One region of the Arthrobacter sp. UYCo732 genome, then DNA from elsewhere that is predicted to be linked to it. Evidence: riboswitches for the same ligand, from Rfam matches in the RefSeq annotation. Region 1 holds a riboswitch; each other region holds the start of a gene.
The links. A riboswitch is a leader RNA that binds a small molecule or an ion and turns the genes downstream of it on or off. The one in region 1 is predicted to bind thiamine pyrophosphate.
Positions count from the first base shown of each region.

Region 2: another riboswitch for thiamine pyrophosphate. It lies ahead of ABIB45_RS02095 (bifunctional hydroxymethylpyrimidine kinase/phosphomethylpyrimidine kinase); the one in region 1 lies ahead of ABIB45_RS10165 (ECF transporter S component).
Region 3: another riboswitch for thiamine pyrophosphate. It lies ahead of thiC (phosphomethylpyrimidine synthase ThiC); the one in region 1 lies ahead of ABIB45_RS10165 (ECF transporter S component).

Region 1 is NZ_JBEPPJ010000005.1:135,500-138,920, forward strand. It holds gene ABIB45_RS10160 (ABC transporter ATP-binding protein) at 1-1,182, opposite strand, end outside; gene ABIB45_RS10165 (ECF transporter S component) at 1,182-1,802, opposite strand; TPP riboswitch at 1,873-2,009, opposite strand; gene ABIB45_RS10170 (DUF4235 domain-containing protein) at 2,347-2,610, shown strand; gene mnhG (monovalent cation/H(+) antiporter subunit G) at 2,674-3,087, opposite strand; gene ABIB45_RS10180 (MrpF/PhaF family protein) at 3,077-3,355, opposite strand; gene ABIB45_RS10185 (Na+/H+ antiporter subunit E) at 3,352-3,421, opposite strand, start outside.
Region 2 is NZ_JBEPPJ010000001.1:447,525-450,945, forward strand. It holds gene ABIB45_RS02090 (Rne/Rng family ribonuclease) at 1-1,856, shown strand, start outside; TPP riboswitch at 1,975-2,072, shown strand; gene ABIB45_RS02095 (bifunctional hydroxymethylpyrimidine kinase/phosphomethylpyrimidine kinase) at 2,055-3,421, shown strand, end outside.
Region 3 is NZ_JBEPPJ010000001.1:367,484-370,904, reverse strand. It holds gene rpsP (30S ribosomal protein S16) at 1-382, opposite strand, end outside; gene ABIB45_RS01660 (hypothetical protein) at 596-1,033, opposite strand; gene ABIB45_RS01655 (VOC family protein) at 1,148-2,023, opposite strand; TPP riboswitch at 2,178-2,285, shown strand; gene thiC (phosphomethylpyrimidine synthase ThiC) at 2,280-3,421, shown strand, end outside.

The DNA.
Region 1 (3,421 bases):
CTCCTGGAAGACCGTGCCGATGCGGGAAATCAATTGCTTGGCGCTCCACGTGAAGGGATCGATTCCGGCACCATCGGAAAGCTCGACGGCTGCAGACATCTTCCCCCTCACCGGCGCCAGGAGTCCGGCGAGGGTGAGCGCAAACGTGGACTTGCCGGCGCCGTTGGGGCCGGTGACGGTGAGTGCCTGGCCGGCGCGGACCTGGGCGGTGATCCCCGCTTGCACCGGCACCGGCGGAATGGTGCGGAAGCCGCGGCGCCGGGGCCGCTCGCGCGACACGGCAACGTCCTCGGCCGCCAGCAGCAGCTGGCCGCCGTCAGCCGAAGCACGCGCACGGGGGCGGGTGGCCGGAACATGGCCCGGCACCCAGACACCGGCCCCGATCAGCATGTCCCGCGCCTCGGCGAGCACCCGGTCCGGCGGGCCATCCAGCAGCACGCCCGAGCCCGGCTGCAGCACCACAATCCGGCCCACCAGGTCCTTCCAGACGGACACCCGGTGTTCCACCACCACCAGGGTGGCGCCGGTTTTGTCGAGGCAGCGGCCCACGGCGTCGCGGACTTCCAGGACACCGGCGGGATCGAGGTTGGCTGTCGGTTCGTCCAGCAGGATCAGCCCCGGCCGCATCGCGAGGATGCCGGCCAGGGCCAGCCGCTGCTTCTGGCCGCCGGACAGAGCCGACGTCGGGCGGTCCAGCGGGAGTCCGCCGCCGAAGCCGCCGGCACCGCCAGCTCCGCCCTGCGGGCGTCCGGCCCTGCGCAGCCCCACGTCATAGAGCGCCTCATGGACCCTCTTCCAGATCTCGTCCCGGGGAACGGCCAGGTTTTCGGCACCAAAGGCGACGTCGTCACCCAGCCTCGAGAGGACCACCTGCGTTTCCGGGTCCTGCTGCATGAGCCCGGCGCGGCCGCGCTGGCTGCGCGGCACCGCGCCGTCGATTAGCAGCGAACCGGTCTCGTCGGCATCGTCCCCTTCATCCCCGAGCACTCCGGCGAGGGCGTGCAGCAGCGTTGATTTGCCCGCACCGGAAGGGCCCAGCAGCAGCACCCGCTCGCCCGGCGCGATGTCCAGATCGAGCCCGCGGACGGCCGGCGCCATGCGGCCGGCGTGCCGCCAGCCCCAGCCACGGGCGGATACCGCGGCCGGGCGCACTCCGGAAGCACCGGCGTCGGAAACGGCCATCAGTGGAAAACGGGCTCCGAACCGGCCTTCCGGGAAGCGAAGGAGCCCAGCACCCCGGTTTTGGCCAGGCCGCGGGTGGCAATCCAGGACACGGCGCCGGCAATGACGGCACCCGAGATCGCGCAGAACAGAATGTAGGTGGCCTTGTCGCCGGCTTCATAGGCGATGTTCCAGCCCCACGGGAGGAAGGAATCGTTCAGGCCGCAGAACAGGCCGGCACCGGCACCGGCGAGCACGGCTGCCGGCAGGTTGAACTTCTTGTAGCCGAACGCGGCGAAAACGAGCTCCGCGCCGAGGCCCTGGAGGATGCCGGAGATCAGCACGGTGGTGCCGTACTGGGAACCCATCATGAGCTCACCGGTGGCGGCAACGGCCTCGCAGAAGAGCGCTGCGCCCGGTTTGCGGACGATGAGCATGCCCAGGACGGCCGGAATCATCCAGCCGCCGGCGATCAGGCCGGTGAGGGGCGGGTACGTGGCGTTCATCGGCGCGGACACCAGCGCCGCACCCTGGGACCAGGCCCAGAAAATGACACCGCCGGCGATGGCGATCAAAGCTGCCACCACGATGTCCACAACCCGCCAGCTATAGCTGGCTTTCTTCATGCCTACTGTTGTCATTTCTGCCTCCTGAGGTACAGGAGGGGAGAGTTCGCGGTTTCGGCACGGACTGCGCCGCCCGGATCCGGACACTCTGAGAAGCTCGACTCCCTTGCGCCGGTACTAACCGGATCAGGTTCGAGGGTCTGCGGCTGTCCGCACTCTCAGCGCCTATCCATCGGTTGCATTGCTGCAGTGCCCGACGGCGGCGCTCCCCTGTCGTAAATAAATCTGCCCTGATGGGCGTGATCCAGTTTACACCGCAGGCGCGGTAGATTGTGGGCCACGGCTGCCGACTTCCCACATGTGACCGTATTCGATCCCGACTCCAGCGACAGCCAGCCGCAGTGCTCGCTCGAAGCGCTGATAGCAAGGACCGACGCCGAGGTCAGCGAGCTGCAGTTCCCGCATTTCACGAAGGACGAATCCCTCCACCTGGGGCTGCTGCTGAAATGCCCTCAATGCTGGTGGGCCTGGGCAAGAGCCGGGCGGCTCAAGTGCCGGCCCCCGGTCCGATGACGTTAGGCTAATGACAATCCCCGATAGCCCATAAGGAGTTCAACGAATGAACCTGCTCATCAAGCTGCTCGGCACCGCAATCAGCCTCGGCGCCGGGTTTGTCGGTACCAAGCTAGTCAACACCGTGTGGGAAAAGTCCACCGGCCGCAAGGTCCCCACCGGCAAGGACGAAGACACCCCCACGAGCCTGCGCTCGGCGCTGACGTTCGCGCTTATTTCAGCCTCGGTCAGCACCATCATCCAGGTGCTCGCCAACCGCGGCACGCAGCGGGCCATCACCAGGTTCGCTAAGAGCCAGGACGTCGTCTAGCGAGTTTTGTCCAGCTAATGGCCCCTGGGCAGTCCTGAAGCCAAATTATCTGGACAAAAACTCTCAGCCGCCGCCGGACGCTTCTTCACGTGCTGACTGCTCACGGGAGGACTGCGCCGCCTTCTGCACCACGGCGTCGAGGTCATCAGAGCTGAGCAGTTCTCGGTGCAGGTGTTTGGTGCGGTAGCCGGATCGGCCCACCATGTGCGCGGACACCGGCACGGTCAGCAGCTGGAAGATCCACGCCACCAGCAGCACCGGCCACACCCACCACGTCCGCATCTGCAGGCCGATGGCCGCCAGCAGCAGGAAGAGCCCGAGCACCTGCGGCTTGGTGGCCGCGTGCATCCGGCTCAGCAGGTCGGGGAAGCGCAGCAGGCCGATGGCGGCGGCGAGGGACATCAGGGCGCCCACCACCAGGAACACCGCCGTCACGGCATCGATGACGTTATCCACCACGCTCGCTTCAGGACTCATGGGTTTGCTCCCGCCGGTCGGCCACGAAACGGGCAACAGTCACCGAGCCGATGAAGCCGACAACGGAAAGCGCCACCAGCAGCATCAGGTTGTTCAGGTGCTTGTTGACGGCCATGTCGATGCACAGCGCGGCGCCGAGGATGGCGAGCAGGACGTCTGAGGCCAGCACCCGGTCCAGCAGCGAAGGGCCGCGGGCAATCCGGATGATGGCGCCGGCCGCTGCCAGCGAAAGAATGACTGCCGTGACGGCCAGGACGGTCTGCATCATGCTGCGGCCTCCTGCCGGACGATTTCAAGTTCTTCCGTGGTCCCCATGATTTTGATCAGGCGCGCT
Region 2 (3,421 bases), on a different contig from region 1:
ATCCGGTGGGCCACAAGGGCGCGCGCCTGACCAGCCAGATTTCCCTCCCGGGCCGTTACCTCGTGTATGTGCCTGGCGGCTCCATGACCGGCATCTCCCGCAAGCTGCCCGACGTCGAACGCAACCGCCTCAAGCGCATCCTCAAGGACCGCCTGCCCGAGCACGCCGGCGTGATCGTCCGTACCGCTGCAGAAGGTGCTTCCGAAGAGGAACTCACGCATGACATCAACCGGCTGCGGGCGCAGTGGGAGGGCATCGAAAGCCAGTCCACGTCCACCAAGATCCTGGCCCCGGAACTTCTCTACGGCGAACCAGATCTCACCATCAAGGTGGTCCGTGACGTCTTCAACGAGGACTTCTCCAAGCTGATCGTCTCCGGTGAGGAAGCCTGGGACACCATCGAGGCCTACGTCACATACGTTGCCCCGGATCTGGTGGGCCGCCTGGAAAAGTGGACCAAGGATCAGGACATCTTCGCCGCGTGGCGGATCGACGAACAGATCCACAAGGCGCTGGAACGCAAGGTCTTCCTGCCCTCCGGCGGCTCGCTGGTCATCGACCGCACCGAAGCCATGACCGTAGTGGACGTCAACACCGGAAAATTCACGGGCAGCGGCGGCAACCTCGAGGAAACTGTCACCAAGAACAACCTCGAAGCGGCCGAAGAAGTGGTCCGGCAGCTCCGGCTTCGCGACATCGGCGGCATCATCGTCATCGACTTCATCGACATGGTCCTTGAGTCCAACCGCGATCTGGTGCTCCGCCGTATGGTGGAATGCCTTGGCCGTGACCGCACCAAGCACCAGGTGGCCGAAGTGACCTCCCTCGGTTTGGTCCAGATGACGCGCAAGCGCATGGGTACCGGGCTCCTGGAAGTCTTCGGCGAGCAGTGCGAAACGTGCGCCGGCCGCGGAATCGTCACCCACGACGACCCCGTGGAGCACCGCCGCGCCAACACCGTCGCCGCGGAGCACCATGTGCAGCGTGTGGACAGCCGACCCGACACCCAGCGGATCGACAGCCAGCGTAGCGACGCCCAGCGCCCGGACGCCCAGCAGGGCGGCCGGACGGACAGGAAGCGCCGCCGCGGCCGCGGCGGCCAACCCCTCGAGATGGCCCCGGCAGCTCCGGTGCAGATCCACACGGTCCACCCGGATCCCAGCGACGCCGAGCGCCACGCCAAGGCGGAGGCCACCAGGGCAGCCCTTGCCAACATTGCAGCCGCCGCCCATGCCGCGCACCTGCACGACGACGAAGTGGCCCACGCCTCAGCAGCCGGGGGTAATGCTTCCGGCGCGGCGGCCCCGGCTCATGCACCGGTAGAACGGTCCGAGACCGACAACGCCGGCCGCCCGGCCGCTGTGCTGACTTTCGGCGGCGAGCAGGTGGTGCTGCCCTTCGTGGAGCACCACGAGGATCAGCCGCAGGCCCCGGCCCTGACACTGGACAGGCTCACGGAGGCCTTCGCCAAGCTTGGCGTGCCGGCACCTGTTGCAGAAGCCATGCCGACGGAGAGCGCTCAGGCCGCGGGCGAGCAGACCCAGAGCCAGCCGGCGGCACGCCAGCCGGCCGCGGCTCCTGTCCGTCAGGCTCCTGCCGCGGTGGAGAAGGACTACTCCGACCACACCGAGCAGACCCGTACCCGCCGCCCGCGGCGCAACCGCAGTGCCAGCCGTGCCCAGGGCGCAGCTAACGCCACCACGGTGGAGCACCACGAAGCGGTGCCGGTTGAGTCCGCAGGCCATACCCATGCCGCTAAGGCTCCGGAGCTCACCCAGGCTCCTGCCGCTGCCAAACCGGCAGACACCAGCGCACCCATCATCCTGGGCGTAGGGGTTCCTGCTTCGGAACTCTGACCTTTCGCAAGGACATCGGCCAGATTGCCCGGACACTTCACTCATCGGTGGAGTGCCCGGGCATTCCGCGTTTGTGGGGTTCATCTAAAACGGTGTCTTATGGGAAACGCTAGTGTTGGGTACTGACACGGGGTGCCGCGCAGAGAGCCGGCTGAGATCCAGACCCGTTGAACCTGTCCGGTTAGCACCGGCGAAGGAATGTCCCCTATGGCTTCAACCCACGTTCTACCTTCCGTATCTGCCGCCACTCCCGAAACGGCGGCAGCATCCGAAACGCCGCCTGCCCTTGCCACGGTGCATCCGGCACGTGGGCCTTCCAATGCGGTGGACGTGCTGCGGCATACTCCGCGGGTGCTGTCCATTGCCGGATCGGATCCGTCCGGTGGCGCGGGCATCCAGGCCGACCTCAAGAGCATTGCCGCCCTGGGCGGTTACGGCATGGCAGCCATCACCGCGTTGACCGTGCAGAACACCCGCGGCGTCCAAGGGGTCCATGTGCCGCCCGCTGGCTTCCTGGCCCAGCAGCTTGATGCCGTCAGCGATGACATTGCCATCGACGCCGTCAAAATCGGCATGCTGGGCAGTGTGGAGGTGATTGACGTGGTCCGCAGCTGGCTGGAGAAGGTGCGCCCCGCCGTCGTGGTTCTGGATCCGGTGATGGTGGCCACGAGTGGGGACCGACTGCTGAAGGAATCGGCGGAGGCTGCCCTGCTGGACCTGCTGCCGCTCGCGGACCTGATCACGCCCAACCTCGCGGAGCTCGCCATCCTGGTGGGGGAGCCGCAGGTGCGGAACTGGCCGGACGCGCTGGAGCAGGGGAAGCGGCTGGCCGCGGCCACGGGCGCCACCATCCTGGTCAAGGGAGGCCATCTCGACGGCGATGCGTGCCCGGATGCCCTGATTAACGCACGCGGACTGCTCACCCGGCCGGTAGTGGAAGTGACTGGAGACAGGATCCCCACCCGCAACAGCCACGGCACCGGCTGCTCACTGTCCTCGGCCATGGCTACGGCGCAGGCCCGGCTGGGTGACTGGGAAGCCTCGCTGCGGCAGGTGAAGCCGTGGCTCCGCGGTGCTCTGCAGGCTTCCGGTCAGCTGGAGGTAGGCGAAGGCAACGGCCCCATCCACCACTTCCACCACCTGGAGCAGGCTCCCGCCCCCGGGGAATTCGCTGCCGCGCTTCGCCGGGCGGCGGCCCCGGACCTGGCAGTCATTTACGGGCTGGAATTCATCCGGGCGCTGGCTGCCGGCACGCTGGCGGAAGAGCAGTTCGCCTACTACCTCGCCCAGGACGCTATCTACCTTAACGGCTACTCACGTGTGCTTGCCCGCGCCAGTGCGCTGGCGCCGACGGAAGCCGCGCAGCTGTTCTGGGCCCGGTCAGCCCAGCAGTGCCTCGAGGTCGAATCGGAACTGCACCGCAACTGGCTCAGTACGCGCACGGTAGAACCCGTCCTTGGCCCGGTCACCAAGTCGTATGTGGACCACCTGTTGGCAACCTCAGCCGCCGGCAGCTACGGAGTGCTGGTTGCAGCTCTCCTGCCTTGCTTCTGGCTGTACGCCGA
Region 3 (3,421 bases), on a different contig from region 1:
CCTCGGCTGCGTCAGACTGCTTTGCCTTCTTGGTGATGGCCTCCGGGATGATTACGGAACCCTTTTCTGGGGCAACAAAGGCAGCCTTGGGAGCTTTGGTCTTCAGGGTGCCTTCCTGGCCCGGGAGGCCCTTGAACTTCTGCCAGTCACCGGTGATCTTGAGGATCGCGGCAACCTGCTCGGACGGCTGGGCGCCAACGCCGAGCCAGTACTGGGCACGGTCTGTGTCGACCTCGATGTATGAGGGCTCTTCGGTGGGGTGGTACTTGCCGATCTCTTCGATGGCACGGCCGTCGCGCTTGGAGCGTGCGTCCATAACGACGATGCGGTAGTACGGTGCGCGCATTTTACCAAAGCGCTTAAGGCGAATCTTTACGGCCACTTTTGTGGTCACTCCTGTTTCAGAAAAGGGTTGAACCGACGTTCTGCACCCGTGGGGCGGGCCGTACTTGAAGGCTCGAAGGACAGGATCCGGACGCGGAGAGAGGGGCCACGCAGATCGAGTACCTGTTTATTGTGCCAGATCAGCGTCAGGATTTCGACTTGACACGTCTGGATGGGGGGAAGAGGACGGACCTGGCAGGCCCCCAGGGGCCTAGGACGCCCAGACATACACCCCGGTGCGCTCGGCGTCGTGAATTCCACTGGCCAGCTCGGCGAGCTGCTGGACATAGTTCCGGGCGTCGGCTGCACCGAATGGCATATCGTCGTGACCGGCCCATTTTTCGGCGACATCATCCAGGACGTTGCCTTCACCCTCAGTTTCATAGGTAAGGAGGTCAGCCAGCGCCCGCACCATCGCCGGCGGCACGCCGAGGAGGGAGTCGCTGGAAACGTCAACCATGGCAAGTTCGTAGCCCTCGCCACCGGCGTGGACCGCAGCCCCGGCGAGATCGCCGAGCTGTTCTATCTCGAAATCACTGACTCCCGGTATCCGCAGTGCGGGTCCCGGCGGCGAGCCGCCGGCATCAAGGACGCCGGCACGCTTCAGCGCGGCGTCGTGGGTAGCTACAAAAATTTCAGTGAAGCCCATGGGCACAGCCCTCATTCCGTCGACGGTGCGGCCCTGGCGGGCAGCTAAGGGTGCCGCCCCGGCCGTTCGAAATCAGCCTAGTGCATCGGGGCCTGCAGCTCCGGCCAGCGCCACTTAGCGGACAGCAACCCGGATATTGTTGCGCCACGGATCCTCGAAGCGCAGTTCGGCACCCGTGTGGTGTGACGCCAGCCCGGCGACCTTCAAGCGGTCAGCGAGGGCTCCGACGTCGTCACCTGAAGGGACTTCGATGAGCACCTCCCCTAGTCCCAGGGTGTCCTTGCGCGGTCCGGCGCCGCGGCTGTTCCATACGTTCATTGCCATGTGGTGGTGATATCCGCCCGCAGAAACGAACAATGCCTGCCCGTGCCAGCCGGCGGTCTTTTCGAAGCCCAGCGTGCCCACATAGAAATCGTGCGCCGACTGGACATCACCCACCTGGAGGTGGACGTGGCCCACACCGGCTTCGGCGGCCTGCTGGCCGTCCATGGATTCCTCGGTCATGTGCTGCTCAAGGTAGCGCTGCGGCGGCAGTGCCAAGCTGTCCATCAGCACATCCTTCCCGTTCCAGGACCAGTTTTCGCGGGGCCTGTCCCAGTACAGTTCGATGCCGTTGCCTTCGGGGTCATTGAAGTAGAAGGCTTCGCTAACGAGGTGGTCGGCGCTGCCGGTGAAGGACCGGGGTTCGTACTGGGCCGCGGTGGCTACCGTGGCAGCAAGCGAAGCCCGGTGGTCAAAGAGCAGCGCCGTATGGAACAGCCCGGCCTCGCCCCTGCGGGGCAGGCTCAAGGACTGGGCGGCCGCAAGATGGACCAGCGGGCGCCGGAGCCGGCCAAGGTAGACGCCGCCGTCCTGTTCGGCGACGACCTCCAGGCCGAGCGCACGCTGGTAGTAGTCGGTCATCAGCTTCATGTCGCCCACCTTGAGCATCACTGTGCCCATGGAGAGGTCGGCAGGAAGGAGATCCCGACTGGTGGCTTCTGCAGTCATTGAACGCTCCCGGTCCGTTGGCCTTCGGGGTCGAAGGTGGCCATGACTCCATTTTACTTGAAGCTTCAATTTAATTCAAGTGGCTGGGCAGACAGGTTGCGACAGCATCCCCGTGACTGCTGTCACAGGCCACCCTCGGCCTGTGGTAGCTTCGACTTGACCACACGGGAGCCCTTGCAGGGGCTGAGATCGGGCTGACGCAGCCTGCGACCGTTGAACCTGTCCGGGTAATGCCGGCGAAGGAAGTGAATATTCATTGAATACACAAGAAACACAGCTGAACCCTGCCCAAAGTGAAGCCGACCAGGATCAAACGGTCCGGCCTGAAACCCAGTCACTGAAGTCCCACTCGCTGGCGTTCATCAATGATGACGCCACCGGGATCCGGGTTCCCGTGACCGAGATCGCGCTGGAACCGTCGCCGAACGGCGAGGCGAACGGGCCTTTCCGGACCTACCGCACGGCCGGTCCGGGCAGCGATCCGGTGGTGGGCCTCAACCCGTTCCGCTCGGAGTGGATCGCCGCCCGCGGCGACACCGAGCCCTACAGCGGCCGGGAACGGAACCTGCTCGACGACGGCAAGTCGGCAGTTCGCCGCGGCGCCGCTTCCGCGGAGTGGAAGGGCGCGCAGCCCGTGCCCCGCCGCGCCGTCGAAGGCAAGACCGTCACGCAGATGCATTACGCACGGCAGGGTGTGGTGACGCCCGAGATGCAGTTCGTTGCCCTCCGCGAGAACTGTGACGTGGAACTGGTCCGCAGCGAAGTCGCTGCCGGCCGCGCCATCATCCCCAATAACATCAACCACCCGGAATCTGAACCGATGATCATCGGCAAGGCCTTCCTGGTGAAGATCAACGCCAATATCGGCAACTCCGCGGTGACCAGCTCCATTGCCGAGGAGGTGGACAAGCTCCAGTGGGCCACCCAGTGGGGCGCGGACACCGTCATGGACCTGTCCACCGGCGATGACATTCACACCACGCGGGAATGGCTAATCCGCAACGCCCCCGTTCCCATCGGCACCGTGCCCATTTACCAGGCTTTGGAGAAGGTCAACGGCGAGGCCAACAAACTGACCTGGGAAATCTTCCGTGACACCGTGGTTGAGCAGTGCGAGCAGGGCGTGGACTACATGACCATCCACGCCGGAGTGCTGCTGCGCTACGTGCCGCTGACGGCCAACCGCGTCACCGGCATCGTCTCCCGCGGCGGCGCAATCATGGCCGGCTGGTGCCTGGCCCACCATCAGGAGAACTTCCTCTACACGCACTTCGACGAGTTGTGCGAGATCTTCGCCAAGTACGACGTCGCATTCTCTTTGGGCGACGGACTGCGCCCGGGAGCGACGGCGGACGCCAATGACGCCGCCCAGTTCGCCGAGCTGGACACTCTGGCGGA